4 regions of the Streptomyces sp. NPDC005408 genome follow, and region 1 is predicted to be linked to each of the others. Evidence: riboswitches for the same ligand, from Rfam matches in the RefSeq annotation. Region 1 holds a riboswitch; each other region holds the start of a gene.

Region 1 (4,929 bases):
CCGCGCGTGTGCCCGACGCCTCCCCGTAGGAAGTCCCCTGCGAGGTGTCGTAGGAGGCGCGCTGCTCGGCCGTGAGCTGATCCAGCAGGCGTTCGGCGGCCGAGAGCTTCTCCTGGACTGTCGCCTTGTTCCTGGCCAGCTCGGTCTGCCGGGCCTTGAGGGCGCCCATACGCTCGCCCGCCTCGGCCCTCAACCGGGCGATCTCCACCAGCTGCTGGTGCACCCCGGCGATGGCGTCGGCCTGCCGGGTGCCGACCCGCTCGGCGAGCGCTGCCCGCTCCAGATACTCGTCAGGGTCGGAGGTCAGCGCGAGCTGCAGCCCCGGGTCGATGCCGCCGGCGCGGTACTGGGCGGTGGCGATCGAACCGAGTGCGTTGCGCGAGGTGTTGAGCCGCTCGGTCCTGCGGGCGGCCTCGTCGCGCAGCTCGTCCAGCGACCTGCGGGCGCTCGTGGTCTGCTGCTTGGCGCCGTTGTACTTCTCGGTGGCGGCCTCGGCCTCCTCGTACAGCTTGTCGACCTTGGCCTTGATCTGTGCGGGGGTGAGGACGGGTTCGGCGTGCCCGGTGCCGTCGAATGCGGTGGCGGTCGCGGCGCCTGCGAGCGCGATGGTGGCGGCGGTCCGCGCCGCGGGCCCGGTGAGCGGATGCTGCTTCGGTTTCCGGTGCGCTGCCACGAGGGCGTCCACGTCCTTCCGTCTTTCCTGCGGTCCGAGGCCGGTCCGACGGCGGTCCGCACAGGGGGAGCGGTCCGCCGCCGGATCTCTCGGCGGTGGTGTCCGACGGCCGCCCGGGAGCCCGGCGGCGGTGGGGAGTCGGTCACCTGAGGGAGGACGGTAAACCTGGAGGTCACGGGAAAGAGGCGTAAGGACCGATAGTGCCCAAAAGTGGACAGTTGGGATCGGTTTCTGAGAGCAGACGTGATGGCATCGGCCCAACCGCGGTACCGCTGTGACCGATGCGGCGAATGAGGCACACCAGCCCAAAGGGCGGTGGTATGGGGAGGGTTAGGCTCCGCCTCATGGACGTACTCATCAATGTCTTCGTCGCCCTGCACATCATCGGCATCGCGTCGCTGCTCGGCGGCTTCCTGACCCAGATGAAGGCGATGAGCGCGGGAGCGGCGCGCTTCAGCCCGGCGATGCTGCACGGGGCGCTGACCATGCTGATCACGGGCGTGGTGCTGGTGGGCCTGAACCAGGCGGACGACCAGCCGGTCAACAACCTGAAGATCAGCATCAAGCTGGCGATCCTGGTGGTGATCCTGGGGGTGGTCTACGTCAAGCGTGACGAGGAGAAGGCCGAGAAGGCGCTGTTCGGGGCGGTGGGCGGACTGACCGTCGCGAACATCTTCATCGCGACGCTGTGGACGTAGTCTCTGCCGGGGGTCCGCTGTGGACGTGATGCCTCGGACATGAGAACGCCCGGGCGCGCTTCGGAGGCCCGGGCGTTCGGCTGTCGGCGGCGTTACGCGGGGCGCACGCTGCCGTAGATCGGCATGTAGTAGATCGACTCCTCGCGGACGTTCGCACCGGGCTTCGGCGCGTGGATCATCTTGCCGTCACCGATGTAGATGCCGACGTGGCTGATGTCGTCGTAGAAGAAGACCAGGTCACCCGGGAGCAGATCCTTGGTCTCGACCCGCGTGCCCACCTTCACCTGGTCCCAGGTGGTGCGCGGCAGGTCCACGCCGGCCGCCTTCCAGGCGGCCTGGGTCAGTCCCGAGCAGTCGTACGAACTCGGGCCGGTCGCTCCCCAGACGTACGGCTTGCCCGTCTGGGCGCGGGCGAAGGCGAGGACCTTGTCGGCCTTGGCCGCGTAGGTGCCGTCGGCCGTGCCGGTGCCGGTGCCCGTACCGGTTCCGGTTCCCGTGCCCTTGTCGGCCTCCTGCTGCCGGCGCGCCGCCTCCGCCTTGGCGCGGGCCTCCGCCTCCGCCTTGGCCTTCGCCTCGGCCTTGCGGCGGGCCTCTTCCTGCTTCTGGCGCTCGATCGCGGCGAGCCGCGCCTTCTCCTCGGCGGTCAGCTTCGACAGCAGCGAGCGCGCCTCGGCGAGCTTCGTCTGGACCACCTGCTTGCTGGTGCGCAGGGCCTTCTGCGAGAGCGTGAGCGAATCGAGCTTCTCCGTCGCCTGCGCGCGCTGCTTGGCGGCCGCGGCCCGCTGGGTCTCGTAGTCGTCGATCACGGTGCGCTGACGGTCGGTCATCCGGTCCATCAGCTGCGTCTGGTCGAAGTACGCCTGGGGGCTGTCCGCGAAGATCAGCGCGGCGGTCGGGGTGACCGCGCCCGTTCGGTACTGCGCGGCCGCGTAGTTGCCGAGCGCCCTGCGGGACTCGTTCAGCTTCTCCGTGCGCTTGGCGGCGTCGTCGAGGAGCTCGTCGACCTCACGACGCTTCTCGTCGGTGGACTCCTTGACCTTGTTGTACTTCTCGGTCGCGGTGCCGGCCTGCCGGTAGAGGTCGTCGACCTTCTTCTGCACCTCTTCGATGGAGGGCTTCGGTTCGGTGGGCGCGGCGTTGGCGCTCTGCGTCGACAGCAGGGTGACGCCGGCGATGGCCGCCGTCGTGAGCCCGACGGCGGGCGAGGTCTTCGCGGTACGGCTGCGTTCTTTGCGATGCGAGGCCAAGGCCGGCATCTCCTTCTTCCGTGGACCGCCTACCGGGTTAGCTGTCGGGTTCGGGCGGAACGGAAGATCGCCCTACGGACCGAATGGAGCACGGTCCGATTCACCCCGGTTGTGCATAGTGGGTCCCCGGTTCCGAACTTCCTTGCGGAAAGCCCGAATTCGGCGCGAGCTGCCCGATGTGGCGTGGATCGCCAGGGGGGTACGGGCCGCCTGATCGAGCACGCTAGCCAACTCGTGTGGCTGCTGTGAAGGTTGATGTTCGAAATGCCCGATACATTTTCGTGACCTTACTCATCGACGGATCTGTGTGTTCCGGATGATGACCCGACGACATGGCCCGATCACGCAGGGTTGCCAGGAGGTGCTGCCAGGTTACGGAGGGTGGTGGCCGAATGCGGCGGCAAGCTGTCAGTGCGGCGGCCTAGACTCGTAGAGCGATGAGCAGCCTCTTTGACGACAGCTTCCTGGCGGACCTCCAGCCCAGCTCGGAGCACCCTCCGCCACCGCCCGAGGACTCGGCCCAGGAGGAGATCCCGGACGATCTCTTCCAGGGCGCGTTCGACGTGCCTCCGGCCCGCGATCCGTACCACCGCGACGGCGCGCCGCGCACGGTCGTGGACCCCGCCGCCCTGCTGGAAGGGCTGAACGATGAGCAGCGCGCGGCCGTCGTGCACACCGGCTCGCCGCTGCTCATCGTCGCCGGGGCCGGGTCCGGCAAGACCCGGGTGCTGACGCACCGGATCGCGCATCTGCTGGGGTCCCGCAGCGTCCACCCCGGCCAGATACTGGCGATCACGTTCACCAACAAGGCCGCCGGCGAGATGAAGGAGCGCGTCGAGCAGCTCGTCGGGCCGCGCGCCAACGCCATGTGGGTGTCCACCTTCCACAGCGCGTGCGTGCGCATCCTGCGCCGCGAGTCCAAGAGGCTCGGCTTCACCTCGTCGTTCTCGATCTACGACGCGGCGGACTCGAAGCGGCTGATGGCGCTGGTCTGCCGGGATCTCGATCTCGACCCCAAGAAGTTCCCGCCGAAGTCCTTCAGCGCGAAGATCTCGAATCTGAAGAACGAGCTGATCGACGAGGAGACCTTCGCCGACCAGGCCGCCGACGGCTTCGAGAAGACGCTCGCCGAGGCGTACCGCATGTACCAGGCCAGGCTTCGCGAGGCCAATGCCCTGGACTTCGACGACATCATCATGACGACGGTGCATCTGCTCCAGGCGTTCCCGGACGTCGCCGAGCACTACCAGCGCCGCTTCCGCCACGTCCTGGTGGACGAGTACCAGGACACCAACCACGCTCAGTACACACTCGTACGCGAGCTGGTGGGTACGGGGTACGAGGACCTGCCGCCGGCCGAGCTCTGCGTCGTCGGCGACGCCGACCAGTCGATCTACGCCTTCCGCGGCGCGACCATCCGCAACATCCTCCAGTTCGAGGAGGACTACCCGGACGCGACGACGATCCTGCTCGAGCAGAACTACCGCTCGACGCAGACGATCCTCTCCGCAGCCAACGCGGTCATCGAGCGGAACGAAAGCCGCCGACCCAAGAACCTGTGGACCAACGCGGGCGCGGGCGCGCAGATCACCGGCTATGTCGCCGACACCGAGCACGACGAGGCGCAGTTCGTCGCCGACGAGATCGACCGGCTGACGGACGCGGGCGACGCGAAGGCGGGCGACGTCGCCATCTTCTACCGTACGAACGCCCAGTCCCGTGTCTTCGAAGAGATCTTCATCCGCGTCGGACTGCCGTACAAGGTCGTCGGCGGAGTGCGCTTCTACGAGCGCAAGGAGGTCCGCGATGTGCTGGCGTATCTGCGGGTGCTCGCCAATCCGGAAGACAATGTGCCGCTGCGCCGGATCCTGAACGTCCCCAAGCGCGGCATCGGTGATCGCGCCGAGGCGATGATCGACGCGCTCGCGCTGCGCGAGAAGATCACCTTCCCGCAGGCGCTGCGGCGCGTCGACGAGGCGTACGGCATGGCGGCCCGCTCCGCCAACGCCGTCAGGCGCTTCAACGTGCTGATGGAGGAGCTGCGTACGGTCGTCGACTCGGGTGCAGGCCCGGCGGTGGTTCTGGAGGCCGTCCTGGAGCGCACCGGCTATCTCGCCGAGCTGCAGGCATCGACCGACCCGCAGGACGAGACACGTATCGAGAACCTCCAGGAACTGGCCGCCGTGGCGCTGGAGTTCGAGCAGGACCGCGCCGAGGAGGAGGGCGCGGGCACGCTCGCCGAGTTCCTGGAGAAGGTGGCGCTCGTCGCCGACTCCGACCAGATCCCCGACGAGGACGAGGACGGCTCCGG
Region 2 (4,929 bases), on a different contig from region 1:
GCCACCGCCGACCCGGCGAGCGCGGACACGCTCGGCGCGACCGTCATAGCCCCGGTCGTCGAGGAGAGCGCGAAGGCCGCGGCGATTCTGCTCATCTTCATCTTCCGCAGACGGGACTTCACCGGGATCGTCGACGGCGTCGTCGTGGCCGGTTTCACCGCGACCGGCTTCGCCTTCACCGAGAACATCCTCTACCTGGGCAACGCCTTCGGTGAGGACCAGCAGATAGGCACCTCGGGCCTCGCATCGGTGACCGCGGCGACCTTCTTCGTACGCGTCGTCATGTCGCCGTTCGCGCATCCCCTCTTCACCGTGCTCACCGGCATCGGCTTCGGGATCGCCGCACTCGCCGCACAGCGCCATCGGATCCGGCGGATCGCCCTGCCGCTGCTCGGCCTCGCCCTCGCGATGGGCATGCACGCGCTGTGGAACGGAGCGTCGTCGCTCTTCGGCCCCTTCGGCTTCTACGCCGTGTACGGGGCGTTCATGGTCCCGGCCTTCGGCCTGCTGACCTGGCTGACGATCTGGACCCGACAGCGGGAACTGCGCACAATATCGACCGAATTGCCCGCATACGCCGCAGCCGGCTGGCTGACCTCGGACGAGCCGCGCGCGCTCTCCTCGATGCGGGCGCGCACGATGGCGCGCGATGTGGCCCGCCGTACGCACGGACCGGCCGCGGCCCACGCCGTCTCGGAGTACGAACGGTTCGCGACGTCCCTGGCCTTTCTGCGCCACCGGGCCCACCGCGGCGCGGCGGGCCCTGACTTCATGGAGCGCGAGCAGGAGCTGCTGCACCACCTGTGGCAGCGCAAGGAGGTCGCGGGTCCGGCGCTGACCTATGCGGCGCGGGCTACGGGCCAGGCATGGGCACCGCCGCCCCACCGCGACTACGGCGGCTACAACCCGTACCGCTCCTAGGGCTGTTGTTCGGATCTTGCCGGGCTCGCGTGCCCTGGCACGCACTCCCCCGTAGCCCTTCGGGCACGGGAGGTGCCCCCACGCTGCGTTGTCGTCAGTCGCCGACGCTCCGCGTCGGCTCTCCCCCTGCCTTCGGCGGGGGGACCCCCATCCTCCGCCTTGCGATCGCACGCATCGCAGTGACATCAGCCGCTCCGCGGCGGGCCGCTCACTGATCCGGCCTGATCGACCGGACAGGACCTAGACCCCTACGCGGACGCCGCCGTCAGCACGGCCAGCTCGTCGTCCGTCAGCTCCAGCTCCGCGACCGCCGTCAGTGCCGGCAGCTGCTCGACCGTACGGGCCGAGGCGATGGGCGCCGCGACGGTCGGCTGCGCGGCCAGCCAGGCAAGAGCCACGGTCGCGATCTCGGCGCCGCGCGCCCCCGCCACCTGGTCGAGCGCTGCGAGGACCTTCACGCCCCGCTCCGTCTCCAGGTGCTTGCCCGCGCCCTGGGCCCGGGCGCTGTCGACCGTGGCACCGGGCCGGTACTTGCCGGTGAGGAAGCCGGACGCGAGCGCGAAGTAGGGGACGGCCGCGAGCCCGCCGCGAGCGGCGGTGTCCCGCAGATCGCCCTCGTAGGTGTCGCGGGACACGAGGTTGTAGTGCGGCTGGAGTGCGACATAGCGGGCAAGCCCCTCGCGCTCCGAGAAGTCCAGGGACGCCTGAAGCCGCTCGGCGGTGACGTTGGAGGCGGCGATGGCGCGGACCTTGCCCTCCTTCACCAGCTGGTCGAGGGCGGTGATGATCTCTTCGACGGGGACGCCCGGGTCGTCGAAGTGCGTGTAGTACAGGTCGATGTAGTCGGTACCGAGCCGCTTCAGCGACTCCTCGGCCGCAGCCTTGACCGTGGCACCGGAGAGGCCCTTGTACTGGGGGTGGGCGCCGACCTTGGTCGCCACGACGACGTCGGAACGGTTGCCGCGCGCGGCGATCCACTTGCCGATGATCGTCTCGGACTCGCCGCCCTCGTTGCCCGGAACCCAGGCGGAGTAGCTGTCGGCGGTGTCGACGAAGTTCCCGCCGGCGGCGGCATAGGCGTCGAGCACGGCAAAGGACTGCGCCTGGTCGGCGGTCCAGCCGAAGACGTTGCCGCCGAGGGCGAGCGGGAAGACGGCGAGATCGGACGAGCCGAGGGTACGGAGAGAAGTCATGCGTTGATCAACACGCTTACCGGTACGGCCTATTCCGCGCCGTACCGGTAACGCTTCCGCGTCAGACGCGTCAGAGGGGCCAGACCTCAGACCGTCAGGCCCTTGCCCCGCAGCCAGGCCATCGGGTCGATCCCGGTTCCGTCCGGCGTGTGGACCTCGAGGTGCAGATGCGGGCCCGTCACATTGCCCGTCGCGCCGACGCGGCCGATCGTCTCGCCCGTCGACACCTTCTGCCCGGCGCTGACCGAGATCGAGGACTGGTGGGCGTACCAGAGCTCCGTGCCGTCATCGAGTTCGATGACCGTGCGGTAGCCGTAAGAACCGGACCAGCCCGCCGACTTGACGGTGCCGCTGTGGATGGCCTTGAGGGGCGTTCCCGTCGGGGCCGCGAAGTCCAGGCCGGTGTGGTAGCCGGAGGACCACATCGAACCGGCCTCGCCGAAGGTCGAGGTGATCGTGTACGAGGAGGTCGGCAGGGCGTAACTCGCGGCGAGCTTGGCGAGGCGCTCGGCCTCCGCCTTCGCCGCCGCGGCCTTCTCGGCAGCGAGCTTCGCCGCCTCGGCCTTGGTCTCCGCCGCCGTCTGCTGCGTCTTCGCCTCCGCCGCGGCCTTCTCGGCGGCGACCTTCTCCGCGGCTGCCTTCGCCTCGGCGTCCGCCTCGGACTGCTGCTGGTCGGCCTGCTGGAGGATACGGGCGCGCAGCGCCTCACCGGCCGAGCCCTGCGCCTCGGGCCGGGAGCCGGTGTCCGCCGCGAGGGTCGACGAGGTGAGCGGAGCGGTGTTGCCCGCGTCCGCGTCCGAGGAGTCGTCGGAGATGAGGGAGCCCACGCCCGGCAGGGACTTGGCGTCGGGCAGGTTGTCCGCGATCGAGTCGGGGAGGGATATGGAGACCGGCGGCTTGCTTTGCGCGGTGGCCATGCCGCCCGCGCCGACCGCGGCGATCACGCCGACCCCGAGCACCGTGGAGCTGCGGGCGAGTCCGCCGCGCTGCTTCATGACACGGTGCCGGCCGCGCACCGGACGGACGGAGTCCTCGGTGGGGTTCCATTCCTCCCATGCCCGCTCTGTCTTCACTTCGACGCCGAAGAAATCAGTTTCGAAGGGTGCTTCAGGGGCAGGTTTATTGGACGCCACGGAGGCGTACTCCTTTCCTTCCTTCTCGCCTACCGGGTTAGCTGACGGGTTCGGAGCAGGAAGGTCTCCTACGAGCGCTTCCGCCGCGGAAAAGAACGGCAAAAGGTGCCCGATTCACCCCAATTGGTGGTTCCCCGGTTCCCTTGCGGGATTCGGCGCGTGCGCACGGTGCCGTCTCTTGCGACGGCTGGGACGACCGCGCTGCGTTATCGAACGTTAATAGACACCAGCGCCGGATTCCAAGCTGTTCCGACTGATCATTAACGACGTTGACACAGACGTACCCGGACACAAGCGCCCGGACTCGGGCGACTTGACCGCCCCTCAGGCAACACCCCTCACCTGACGTTGCCTCAGATGTTATGCGGAGGGATGCCTCTCGATTACATAGGGTGCCCATCTACCGTCTGGCCCATGGTCGTACACATCAGCCAGAGCGTGGCGGACCGCTATCGCGAGTTCTCCGCCGAGCAAGCACACGGTCAGTCTCCCGTGTATGAGAAGCTCACCGCCGAAATCGCCGAAGACCCGGACATCTGCGCCCTCATCGCCTCACTCCCGCCCGGCAACAAGCAGCAGCCGAATCTGCTCCTCGCCGCGGTACGCCACCTCGGCGGGCCGTACGAGACATGGCCCGCCTTCCGCGACTGGCTGCCCGCGCACAGGGACGCCGTCCGCGATGTGATGCTCGCGCGCTTCACCCAGACCAACGAGCCCGCCCGCTGCGCGACGCTGCTTCCGCTCCTGGCCGCGCTCCCCCAGCCTCTCGCCCTGATCGAGGTCGGCACCTCGGCTGGGCTCTGTCTGCATCCCGACCGCTACGCCTACCGCTACGACGACGGCCCACGGCTCGGCGAGTCCGTCGTCACCTTCGACTGCCGTACGTACGGATCCGCGCCCCCGGACCTGCCGCTGCCCGGCCGGCTGCCCGAGATCGCCTGGCGCGCGGGCATCGACCTCAACCCGCTCGACATCACCGACCCCGAGGACGTCCGCTGGCTCCAGTCCCTGATCTGGCCGGGCCGCGGCGACCGGCCGCGACAGCAGCTCGGCGCCATCGAAGCCGTACGGGACGCTCCCCGCCCCCGGATCGTCCGCGGCGATCTGGTCGAGGAACTCGCGCCGCTCGCCGCCGAAGCCCCAGACGGCGCGACGCTCGTCGTCCTGCACACCGCCGTGCTCACGTACCTCCCGCTCGCCCGGCGCGAGGAGTTCGCACGAATCGTCCGCGGCCTGCCCGGCCACTGGATCTCCAACGAGCACCACACGGTGCTGCCCTGGCTCGATGCCCCGAGGCCGCCCGACGAGCACCTGCTCACGCTCGCCCTTGACGAGCGGGCCGTCGCGTTCACGGCACCGCACGGCCAGGGCCTTCACTGGCTGGGCTGAGCGCGCCTGACCACCGGAACGGTCCTGCGGCGCTTCGGCTGCCCCTCCGCGGGGCGGCTGACCGCCAGCAGCGCCATGTCGTCCGTGGCGCCGCCGCCCGTATGCCGTCGTACGTCGGCGACCAGCGCGTCCAGCAGCTCCTCGGGCCCGGGAAAGAGCCGCCCGGCCAGCCGCTCGCCGGGGTCGTAGAAGACGCCGTTCGCATCGCGCGCCTCGGACAGCCCGTCCGTGTAGAGAAGCAGTGTGGCCCCAGGAGGCAGGGGGTGGGTGTCCGCGCGGTCCGGCCACATCCC
Region 3 (4,929 bases), on a different contig from region 1:
CTGTCACAGAGGCAGCAGATTCGGCCGCTTGGCCTCCACATGGTCGCCGGAGCTCTCGCCCCGCAGCCGCCGGCCGATCCACGGCACCAGGTGCTCCCGCGCCCACTGGATGTCGTCGCGGCGCACTTCGAGCGTGCCGCGGGGCGGCAGCGGCGGCCACGGCTGGTCGGGGTCGGCGGGCACCTCGATGCCGAGGACCTGGGCGGCGCGCAGCGCGACCCGGGTGTGGCCCTCGGGCGACAGATGGAGCCGGTCGGCGTCCCAGGCCCGCCTGTCCTGGACGGACTTGAGCGACCACAGATCGAGTACGGGACAGTCGTAGCGGTCGGCGATGGCCCGTACATGCGCGGTGTACGTGGCGATCTTGCCGCGCAGATGGCGCAGCACCGGCACGTCGCGGGTGTCGAAACCGGTCGTCACCATGACCTTCCCGACGACGCCTGTGAGGTCGGCGACCGCGCGCTCGAAACGCTCGGCCACGTTGTCCGGGTCGGTGCCCGGCCGGATGATGTCATTGCCGCCCGCGCAGAACGTCACCAGATCCGGGGCGAGTTCCTTCGCCCTGGGCACCTGTTCCTCGACGATCTGGTCGAGGAGACGCCCTCGCACGGCGAGATTGGCGTACCTGAAGGTGTGCTCCGGCATCCGGTCGTCGAGCAGGACCGCGAACCGGTCCGCCCAGCCGACGTACATCCCGTCCGGGCCGGGGTCTCCGACGCCTTCGGTGAAACTGTCACCGATCGCCGCGTACGACCCGAATCTGCCGCTGTTCTCTGTTCTCGAATCGTCTGCCACGAGAGCTAATCCTCCCCTTACGGATGTGACCTACGCGACCGTAAGGAGGGGTTGACGAGGGGTGATCTTTGCCACCGGTCAAGATTCGTCCAAGGCGGAATACGCCGAATCCCCCGCGCCGCGGGCTGCGGCACGAGGGGACGAGGTGTCGGACAGGCGTCAGATGGTGACGCCGTGCTGGCGCAGGTACGCCAGCGGGTCGATGTCCGAGCCGTAGCTCGGGCTGGTGCGGATCTCGAAGTGCAGGTGCGGGCCCGTGGAGTTGCCGGTGGTGCCGGAGAGGCCGATCTGCTGGCCGCCGCTCACGCTCTGGCCGGCGGAGACGGCCAGGGAGGAGAGGTGGGCGTACTGCGAGTAGGTGCCGTCGCTGTGCTGGATGACGACCTCGTTGCCGTACGCGCCGCCCCACCCGGCGGAGACGACGGTGCCCGGGCCGACGGCCTTGACCGTGGTGCCGGAGGACGCCGCGAAGTCGACACCGGTGTGGTAGCCGCTGGCCCACATCGAACCGGCGAGGTGGTACGGGGTGATGACCGTCGCGCTGTCGAGCGGGGTGGTGAAGCCGGAGGCGCTGGTCTGCGGGGCGCTCGCCTGCTGGGCGCTCTTCACCGAGCCGGAGTCGGAAGAGGCCTTGGACGCGGTCTTGGAGGAGGACCGGTCCCGCTTCTCCTCGCGGTGCTGCGACTTCTCGGGAGCCTTCGCCTTCGGCTTCGCGCCGAGGGTGAGCTTGAGGCCCGGGTGGATCAGCGAGGGGTTCTCACCGACCTGCTCGCGGTTGTCCTCGTACAGCTTCTTCCAGCCGCCGCGGACATCGTGCTCGTCGGCGATCTTGGAGAGATAGTCGCCCGCGACGACGGAGTACGTGGTGGGGGCGGCGGCCGGCTTGTGCGGGGCCTTGTACGCGGCCGGGGCGGCGGCCGCGGTCGCTGCCGTGTGCGACGAGGTCGCCGGGGCGATCGTGCCCGCGGCGTGGGCCCCGGTGGCGCCCATCAGCGGGATCGCGATGGCGGCGCCACCCGTGCCCGCGGCGACAAAGCCGCGCGTGATCGGGCTGGTCTTGGGACGACGGTGCTTACCCTTTGCGGGCATGGCGCATTCCTCTCCGGCGCCGGCGAGGTGAGCTGTCGGGTTCGGGCTGGAGATGCCCGGCCGCGCTGTTGCGCGACTTAACCCCGAGCCGTTCCGGAAGTCCGGAATCGGCGTACTTACCTGGGTCCCCCGCTCCTGCCACGCGTGGGTGGGTTCGAATTCCGGGCGGCGGCAGGATTAGGCGGTCCGTCCGGATTGCCGTGAACGTAAACGAGCCGAGCCGAATGGAACAAGCCACCGCAATTACGGATCACGAGCTGGCGTGATATCGCCGGAGAATTCCCGTTACGCTCCGTGGATCAATGATCTTCCCAGCCCCGCCGGACAACGGAATTCGGATCCGCCACACCGCCACACACCGTCACGAATATGATCCTGCTCACGGGTCGTGTCCCATCTCCATTGCAGACGGGGCACGATATGCCGAATCGTCCAATTCGGACAGAAGCATCATTCAATCACTATCGCCCTAACAGGCGCACTTACCTACCAGAACTGTCATTACCGAGGAATTGAGGGGCCTAGTTGTCCCTTTTCGTCCGCATCGTCCCGACCTTCTCGGCCGCGCCGACGATGCGCGCCGCCGCGGCTACGCCTGCCCCAGCCGCCTGGAGCTGCTCTCCCCGTACGCGGCGTCGCGCGACCGGTTGAGACTGCCGAGCGGACGGAAGGCATCGGTGGTCCGCCAGGGCGTGAAGGCGAGCTGCTCGATCCGGCGGGCCGTCCCCCTCGCCTGCTCGGAGTCGATGTCCTGGCCGGGGATGGTCAGTTCGGCGACCGGCACCGCGGGCGCCGTCTCCTCGTCCCACGCGTGGGACGCGTCCTCGACCGGTGTGGAGCGCTCGTCCACGAACCGCTGGAGGCAGAGCTCGAAGGCGATGTCGCCGTCGCGCAGCCGCCCGGCAAGCTCGGCGTGCAGATACTCCGGGTTCTTCCGGTCGGCCGGGACCTTGCCGCGGTCGGCTGCACCCGGCCCCGGCCGCAGCTGGTATTGCACGGGCCCGGCGCCGCCCCAGAGCACCGGCCCCTGCCCCCAGTACCGTTCCGTGGCCAGGCTGGTCACCCTGCGCCCCACCGCCCCCCGCAGCGTGCGCCGCATCCGGTTGGCCGTGCTCCAGCCGACCTCGCGCGGCAGCTTCACCAGGAGGCGCCAGGCGAACCGAAGCGGATGGGCCGCGCCGGCCATCACGGAGGCGAAGCCCACGAACTCCCGGGCGTTCGCCGCGTGCGAGGCGGGGAGGTTGAGCATGAGCAGATCGTGCCGCTCGTCCTCCGTGACCACGATCCGCACGGCGATCCCGCGCAGATCCCGTGCGGCGTCAGCCTGCGGGATGCCGGACGCGTTGGACATCCGCACCACTGCGCGGTAGGCGGCGCCGGGCTGGGCGTACCCCTCCCTCAGCTCCCGGGGCAGCTCGCCATAAAAACGCAGCCGCGCGTTGTCGACGGCGAGCGGGGCCTTGGCGTGGAAAGCGCGCACGGGCCGATTCAGTTTTCCACTGCGCTGATTCTCCGCCTGGACGCGCAGGATCTTCCGGGCCAGTTCCTCGAAGACCAGACGTTCGGCCTCGGCGCTGCCGCCTTCGTAACTCTCGTATTTCTCATGCTGCCTGGGATCGGACATCGTCCGTTCCTCCCAACCGTGGCAGGGGCTGCGACGCTACTCGGCGCTCCCGCCCACGGATACGCGATAATCGGGCCTGTTCTTCGATCAACTCCCGCTATTGACAAAGAAATCCGAAAAGGGCCGCGCCGCTGGCGGCCGGGGTGCGGCAGCGCGGGCCGGGGCCATGCACCCCGCCTGCCGTGTGCCGCACTGCCCCAGCCGCCCCACGCGCGCGAAGCGTTCATGGCCGGGTCCGGCCGGCGGCCAGGCTCTCAGCGCCGCCGCAGCCGGATCACCGTGGCGTCCATGTCGCCCTTGAGCCCGGTGTGCAGCCCGTGGTGCAGCAGTACGGAACCGCGGTGCACGGCACCGGTGTCCAGGCACTCGTAGACAGCCGTCGGATCGATACCGCGCAGCCTGAGCCGCGGCGGCTGTTCGCCGTAGTGCTGCGCCTGCAGCCAGGCGAGGACGACGGTCTCGTCGCCGCGTACGTACTGCACCGCGCTGAGCCCGCCTTCGGGCGCGCGCAGCCGGTGCAGCTCGCCGTGCTGCACCAGCGGCCTGATCTTCTTGTACAGCTCCACCCAGCGGCGCGCCTCGGCGAGCTCCTCGTCGGTCCACTCGGTGAGGTCTCCGCCGACCCCGAGCACCCCGGCCATCGCGCTGACGAAGCGGAAACGGAGCGTGCTGATACGGCCGTTGAGCTGGACATTGGGGCTGTCGGTGACCCAGGCCGCCATGACCCGCGCGGGATGCAGCTGGGTGAAACCCTGCTGGATGGCGAGCCGGTCCAGCGGGTCGGTGTTGTCGGAGGTCCACACCTGGTCGGTACGGGACAGTATGCCGAGGTCGATCCGGCCGCCGCCGCCCGAGCAGGACTCGAAGGCGACGGACGGGTGCGCGGCGCGCAGCCGGTCGAGCAGTGCGTAGAGCGCGTGGACATGCTCCACCCACAGCTTCTGCGGGTACTCCTCGCCGGGCCAGCCCGCGTCCGTGAAGCAGCGGTTGAAGTCCCACTTCACATAGTCGATGGGCGCGCTGCCGAGCAGCGCGTCCAACTGCTCCCACAGATAGTCCTGTACGTCCTGGCGCGCGAGGTTCAGCACGAGCTGGTTGCGGAACTCGGTCCTGGCGCGGCCGGGGTGGTGCTGCACCCAGTCGGGGTGCGCCCGGTAGAGATCGCTGTCGGCATTGACCATCTCCGGCTCGACCCAGATCCCGAACTGCATGCCCAGCGCGTGCACTTCGTCGGCGAGCGGCTTGAGCCCCTGCGGAAAGCGCTCGGCGTTGGGGGTCCAGTCGCCGAGTCCGGCGCTGTCACTGGTGCGCTGCCCGAACCAGGCGTCGTCGACGACGAACAGCTCGACACCCATGGCCGCGGCCCTCTGCGCGAGCGCCCGCTGCTGCTCCTCGGAGATGTCGAAGCCGGTGGCCTCCCA
Region 4 (4,929 bases), on a different contig from region 1:
TGCGGTCGTAGCGGACGGTGGCGATGAACTCGCCGCCGACCGTGACCGCCAGACCCACCCGGTCCACGTAGTCGTGATGGGTGAAGCGGTGGACGTCCTTGGCGGAGAGCCGCGGATACGGCGCGAAGAACCGGTAGTACTTCGACTCGTCCGAGACCTGTTCGTAGAAGCTGACCAGGCGCTCTGCGTCCTCGGTGGTGATGGGCCTGATGCGCGCCGTACCGCCGTCGCGCAGCACCACGTCTGCTTCCCAGTGATCGGGGTAGTCGTGGTCCGGCTGGGTCTGCATGTGTGAAAGCGTACGGCTCACCCACCGGTCGCGGGTCGGTATGAGAGCACGCCGCAACGCATGAGAGACTGGTCTAGACAACCGCTAAGACTTGAAGGGCAACACCATGGCTGAGCGCCGCGTCAATGTCGGCTGGGCCGAGGGCCTTCACGCCCGCCCCGCTTCCATCTTCGTCCGTGCCGCCACGGCCTCCGGCGTCCCCGTGACGATCGCCAAGGCTGACGGCAACCAGGTCAACGCCGCCTCCATGCTCGCCGTTCTCGGCCTGGGCGCGCAGGGCGGCGAGGAGATCGTGCTCGCTTCCGACGCGGAGGGCGCCGACGCCGCCCTGGACCGTCTGGCCAAGCTGGTCGCCGAGGGGCTCGAGGAGCTTCCCGAGACCGTCTGAGCGGTTGTGCAGAATTCGCCCGGCGACACAGCCGCGGCCTCCCGAATTCGGGAGGCCGCGGCTGTGTTCATTTCTGCGTCCGACTCCGCGAATTCGGGCAGCAGAAAAGAAGCCCCACGAATATCTTCCCTTTGTATACGGCGCGCCTGTTAATTGCGGACGCTCGCGGTGTTTACGGCATGTTGCGAAGTCCTCACCCGCTCGGGACGGCGCAGCCGGTGCGCGGATGCGGCCCGCTCGGCATGCAGCGCGGTGAGCGCCCGTGCCCTCTCCACATCGCCGCGTGCCACCGCGTCCACGATCGCGCCGTGCTCCGCCCAGGAGTCGACGGGCTTGGCGGGCTGCTCGACCGCGTACATCCAGGCGATCTTGTGCCGCAGCTGGGTCAGCAGGGCGATCAGTCCCGGGCTGCCGGAGGCCTGGGCGAGCGTCTCGTGGAACCAGCCGCCCAGTGAGCGCAGGTCCTCGCCCTGGCCGCGGCGGGCCCGCTCCTGACCCAGCCTGACCAGGCCGCGCAGGACCTTGAGGTGCGCCTCCGTGCGCCGCTGGGCCGCGCGTGCCGCACCCAGCGGCTCCAGCAGCATCCGGACCTCCAGCAGGTCGGCGGCCTCCTGCTCGGTGGGCTCGGCGACGCAGGCTCCGGCATGCCTGCGGGTGGTCACAAAGCCCTCGGACTCCAGGGTTCGCAGGGCTTCGCGGACCGGGACCCGGGAGACGCCGTAGCGGCGCGCCAGCTGCTCCTCGGTGAGCCGGCTGCCGCGCTCGAATACGCCGGAGACGATGTCGTCGCGGATCGCCGTGCATACCGAGTGCGCGGGAATGCGCATGACCGAACCTCCGCTTTAATCCGCGCGAAACGCAGCCGATTGACGTCTGTTCGGTGACTCTATTGCAGTGGGCCGGATTTTCCGATGGCACTTCGGAATCCATGGATATCTTTTGGCCAGAGCTCCGAACGCAGAAGGCCCCGGCAGGGAGCCGGGGCCTTCTCATGTACGCGTTGTGTGCGCGTGCTCGGACTGCGTGTGCCGAGACTGCGTGTGCTCAGACGCCGACGCCGTGGGCGCGCAGGTACGCGACCGGGTCGATGTCGGAGCCGTACTCCGGGCTGGTGCGCGCCTCGAAGTGGAGGTGCGGTCCCGTGGTGTTGCCGGTCGCGCCGGAGTGGCCTATCTGCCGGCCCGGGGTCACGCTCTGGCCGACCGAGACGGTGATCGACGAGAGGTGGCCGTACTGCGTGTACGTGCCGTCCTTCATCTTGATCACGACGTTGTTGCCGTACGCGCCGCCCCAGCCGGCCTCGACGACGGTGCCGGAGCCGACCGCGTGCACGGTGGTGCCGGAGGCGGCGTGGAAGTCGATGCCGGTGTGGCTGCCGGAGGACCAGATGGCGCCGCCGGTCTTGTAGCCCGTGGAGATGTACGAGCCGGTGATCGGCGCGACGAAGGAGTTGAGGCGCTTGCGCTCGGCCTCGCGGGCGGCGCGCTCCTTGGCCTCGCGTGCGGCCTTGGCACGGGCCTCGGCCTTGCGCTTCGCCTCCGCAGCGGCCTTCGCCTTGGCAATGGCCTCGGCGGCCTCCTGCTTCTGGGCGGCGGCCTGGTCGGCGATCTGGTCGGCGAGGGTGTCAGCGGTCACGACCTGGGTCAGACCGGTGTCCTCGACGGCGGTGCTGGGGGTGGCGGCGAGCGCCGGGGAAGCGAGGGTTCCGATGACGCCGGTGGTGGCAAGGGCCGCTACGCCCGCCATGTTCGCGCTCCTGCGCGTCAGGCGGCTCGGGGCACGGTGCTTCCCGGTGGCACGGGTGAACGCCATGAAGTGGCTGGTCCTTTCCTTCCTTCTCGCCTACCGGGTTAGCTGACGGGTTCGGAGCAGGAAGGTCTCCTACGGGCCCCTCCGTACGGATACGAAGGCGTCCGATTCACCCCAGGGACTGAGTGGGTCCCCGGCTCCCCAGGCTCGCGCCTGACGGGGACTCGGCGATGGCTGTCCGATGCCGCGGATGCGGCTGGCTACTGGCGAACAGCCGGACCGACGCTAGGCGGGGCAACTTTCAATCACCAAACAGACAGGCCCTTTTGTAGTGCATGCCACAGGGCAGACAGGCAGCCTCCACAACAAACCGGACATAGCGAGGAACCCCGCCATCGCTTGGATGCCGGGGTTCCGCTTGCCTGTTGCGCCGGGTTCAGCCGGAGTTGTCCAGTTGGTGCGAGAGGCGATCAGCCGGTGACCACGGTCACTTCACCGATGCCCAGAGCCCTGACCGGCTCCTCGATCTGCGAGGCGTCGCCGACGAGCACCGTGACCAGCCGGTCAACCGGGAAGGCGCTGACGGCCGCCGCAGTCGCCTCCACGGTGCCCGTCTCCGCCAGCCGCACGTACAACTGCGCCTGGTAGTCGTCCGGGAGGAACTGCTCGACCTGGTCGGCGAGCGTGCCCGCGACAGACGCGGCCATCTCGAACTTCAGCGGCGCGACACCCACCAGGTTCTGCACCGCGACATCGCGCTCGGCATCGGTGAGACCCTCGGCGGCGAGCGTCCGCAGCACCTTCCACAGGTCGTCCAGCGCCGGTCCGGTGTTGGGGGTGTCCACCGAACCGCTGATCGCCAGCATCGCGGCGCCCGAGCCGTCGGGGGCGGACCGCAGCACCTGGCCGAAGGCCCGTACGCCGTAGGTGTAGCCCTTCTCCTCACGCAGCACGCGGTCCAGACGCGAGGTGAGGGTGCCGCCCAGGCAGTACGCGCCGAGCACCTGCGCGGGCCAGACGCGGTCGTGCCGGTCCGGGCCGATGCGGCCGATCAGCAGCTGCGTCTGCACGGCGCCCGGGCGGTCCACGATGACCACACGGCCCGTGTCGTCGGCGGTGATCGGCGGTACGGGACGGGGCGTGGCGCTGTCGCCCTTCCAGCCGCCGAAGGTCTCGGCGAGCACGGCGTCCAGGTCGACTCCGGTGAGGTCGCCGACGATCACCGCGGTGGCCGTGGCGGGCCGGACGTGCGCCTCGTAGAAAGCACGCACGGCCGCGGAGTCGATCCGGGCCACGGTCTCCTCGGTGCCCTGGCGGGGGCGCGACATACGGGCGGTGGCCGGGAAGAGCTCCTTGGAGAGCTCCTTGGCCGCGCGGCGGGCCGGATTGGCCGTCTCGTGCGGGATCTCGTCCAGACGGTTGCGCACCAGCCGCTCGACCTCGCTGTCGGCGAAGGCGGGCGCGCGCAGGGCGTCGGAGAGCAGACCGAGCGCCTTGGGCAGCCGGGAGACCGGGACCTCCAGGGAGACACGGACGCCGGGGTGATCGGCATGCGCGTCGAGGGTCGCGCCGCAGCGCTCCAGCTCGGCGGCGAACTCCTCGGCGGTGTGCTTGTCGGTGCCCTCCGACAGGGCGCGCGCCATGATCGTGGCAACACCGTCGATACCCTCGGGCTCGGCGTTCAGCGGAGCGTCGAGGAGGATCTCGACGGCCACCACCTGCTGGCCGGGCCGGTGGCAGCGCAGCACCGTCAGACCGTTGTCCAGCGTGCCGCGGTCGGGGGCGGGGAAGGCCCAGGGCCGGGGGGCACCCGCCGTCGGCTGCGGGTGGTACGTCATCGTCACGGCAGCGTCGCTCACTGGTCCGCCTCTTCCTCTTCGTTGCTTCCCTCGGGCGCAGAGACGGGTTCGTACACGAGCACTGCCCTGTTGTCGGGGCGCAGCCGGGCCTGGGCGACCGCCTGCACCTCCTCGGCGGTGACGTCGAGCACCCGCTGCACGGCGGTCAGCGCCAGCTGCGGGTCGCCGAACAGCACGGCAAACCTGCACAGTTCGTCCGCGCGGCCCGCGACGGTGCCGAGCCGGTCCAGCCATTCGCGCTCCAACTGGGCCTGAGCGCGCTCCATCTCCTCGGGCGTGGGGCCGTCGGCGGCGAACCGCGCCAGCTCCTCGTCGACCGCGGCCTCGATCTGCGGGACCTCGACACCGCCGGACGTCTTGACGTCCAGCCAGCCGAGCGAGGGAGCACCGGCGAGGCGCAGCAGACCGAACCCGGCGGCGACAGCAGTCTGGTCACGGCGCACGAGACGGTTGTGCAGCCGGGAGGACTCGCCGCCGCCGAGGACGGTGAGCGCCAGATCAGCGGCGTCGCACTCGCGCGTGCCGTCGTGCGGCAGCCGGTAGGCGGCCATCAGTGCCCGAGCGGGAACCTCCTCGCGGATCTCCTCGCGCAGCTGCTCGCCGATCACCTCCGGGAGCGAGCCGTCGCGCGGCGGCTGCTTGCC

What was found. A riboswitch is a leader RNA that binds a small molecule or an ion and turns the genes downstream of it on or off. The one in region 1 is predicted to bind cyclic di-AMP.
Positions count from the first base shown of each region.
Region 2: another riboswitch for cyclic di-AMP. It lies ahead of ABZS64_RS18715 (M23 family metallopeptidase); the one in region 1 lies ahead of ABZS64_RS05925 (NlpC/P60 family protein).
Region 3: another riboswitch for cyclic di-AMP. It lies ahead of ABZS64_RS38775 (LysM peptidoglycan-binding domain-containing M23 family metallopeptidase); the one in region 1 lies ahead of ABZS64_RS05925 (NlpC/P60 family protein).
Region 4: another riboswitch for cyclic di-AMP. It lies ahead of ABZS64_RS07305 (M23 family metallopeptidase); the one in region 1 lies ahead of ABZS64_RS05925 (NlpC/P60 family protein).

Region 1 is NZ_JBEXEX010000004.1:119,147-124,075, reverse strand. Features, by position in the region: gene ABZS64_RS05935 (NlpC/P60 family protein) at 1-673, opposite strand, end outside; gene ABZS64_RS05930 (hypothetical protein) at 1,018-1,371, shown strand; gene ABZS64_RS05925 (NlpC/P60 family protein) at 1,464-2,627, opposite strand; cyclic di-AMP (ydaO/yuaA leader) riboswitch at 2,630-2,793, opposite strand; gene pcrA (DNA helicase PcrA) at 3,056-4,929, shown strand, end outside.
Region 2 is NZ_JBEXEX010000017.1:147,200-152,128, reverse strand. Features, by position in the region: gene ABZS64_RS18725 (PrsW family intramembrane metalloprotease) at 1-921, shown strand, start outside; gene ABZS64_RS18720 (aldo/keto reductase) at 1,170-2,114, opposite strand; gene ABZS64_RS18715 (M23 family metallopeptidase) at 2,201-3,247, opposite strand; cyclic di-AMP (ydaO/yuaA leader) riboswitch at 3,259-3,415, opposite strand; gene ABZS64_RS18710 (DUF2332 domain-containing protein) at 3,662-4,636, shown strand; gene ABZS64_RS18705 (PP2C family protein-serine/threonine phosphatase) at 4,621-4,929, opposite strand, start outside.
Region 3 is NZ_JBEXEX010000109.1:2,115-7,043, reverse strand. Features, by position in the region: gene ABZS64_RS38780 (SGNH/GDSL hydrolase family protein) at 4-795, opposite strand; gene ABZS64_RS38775 (LysM peptidoglycan-binding domain-containing M23 family metallopeptidase) at 955-1,884, opposite strand; cyclic di-AMP (ydaO/yuaA leader) riboswitch at 1,889-2,045, opposite strand; gene ABZS64_RS38770 (hypothetical protein) at 2,474-3,508, opposite strand; gene ABZS64_RS38765 (alpha-galactosidase) at 3,763-4,929, opposite strand, start outside.
Region 4 is NZ_JBEXEX010000005.1:125,950-130,878, reverse strand. Features, by position in the region: gene ABZS64_RS07320 (GNAT family N-acetyltransferase) at 1-289, opposite strand, end outside; gene ABZS64_RS07315 (HPr family phosphocarrier protein) at 396-677, shown strand; gene ABZS64_RS07310 (GntR family transcriptional regulator) at 827-1,504, opposite strand; gene ABZS64_RS07305 (M23 family metallopeptidase) at 1,722-2,489, opposite strand; cyclic di-AMP (ydaO/yuaA leader) riboswitch at 2,502-2,666, opposite strand; gene ABZS64_RS07300 (pitrilysin family protein) at 2,897-4,285, opposite strand; gene ABZS64_RS07295 (pitrilysin family protein) at 4,282-4,929, opposite strand, start outside.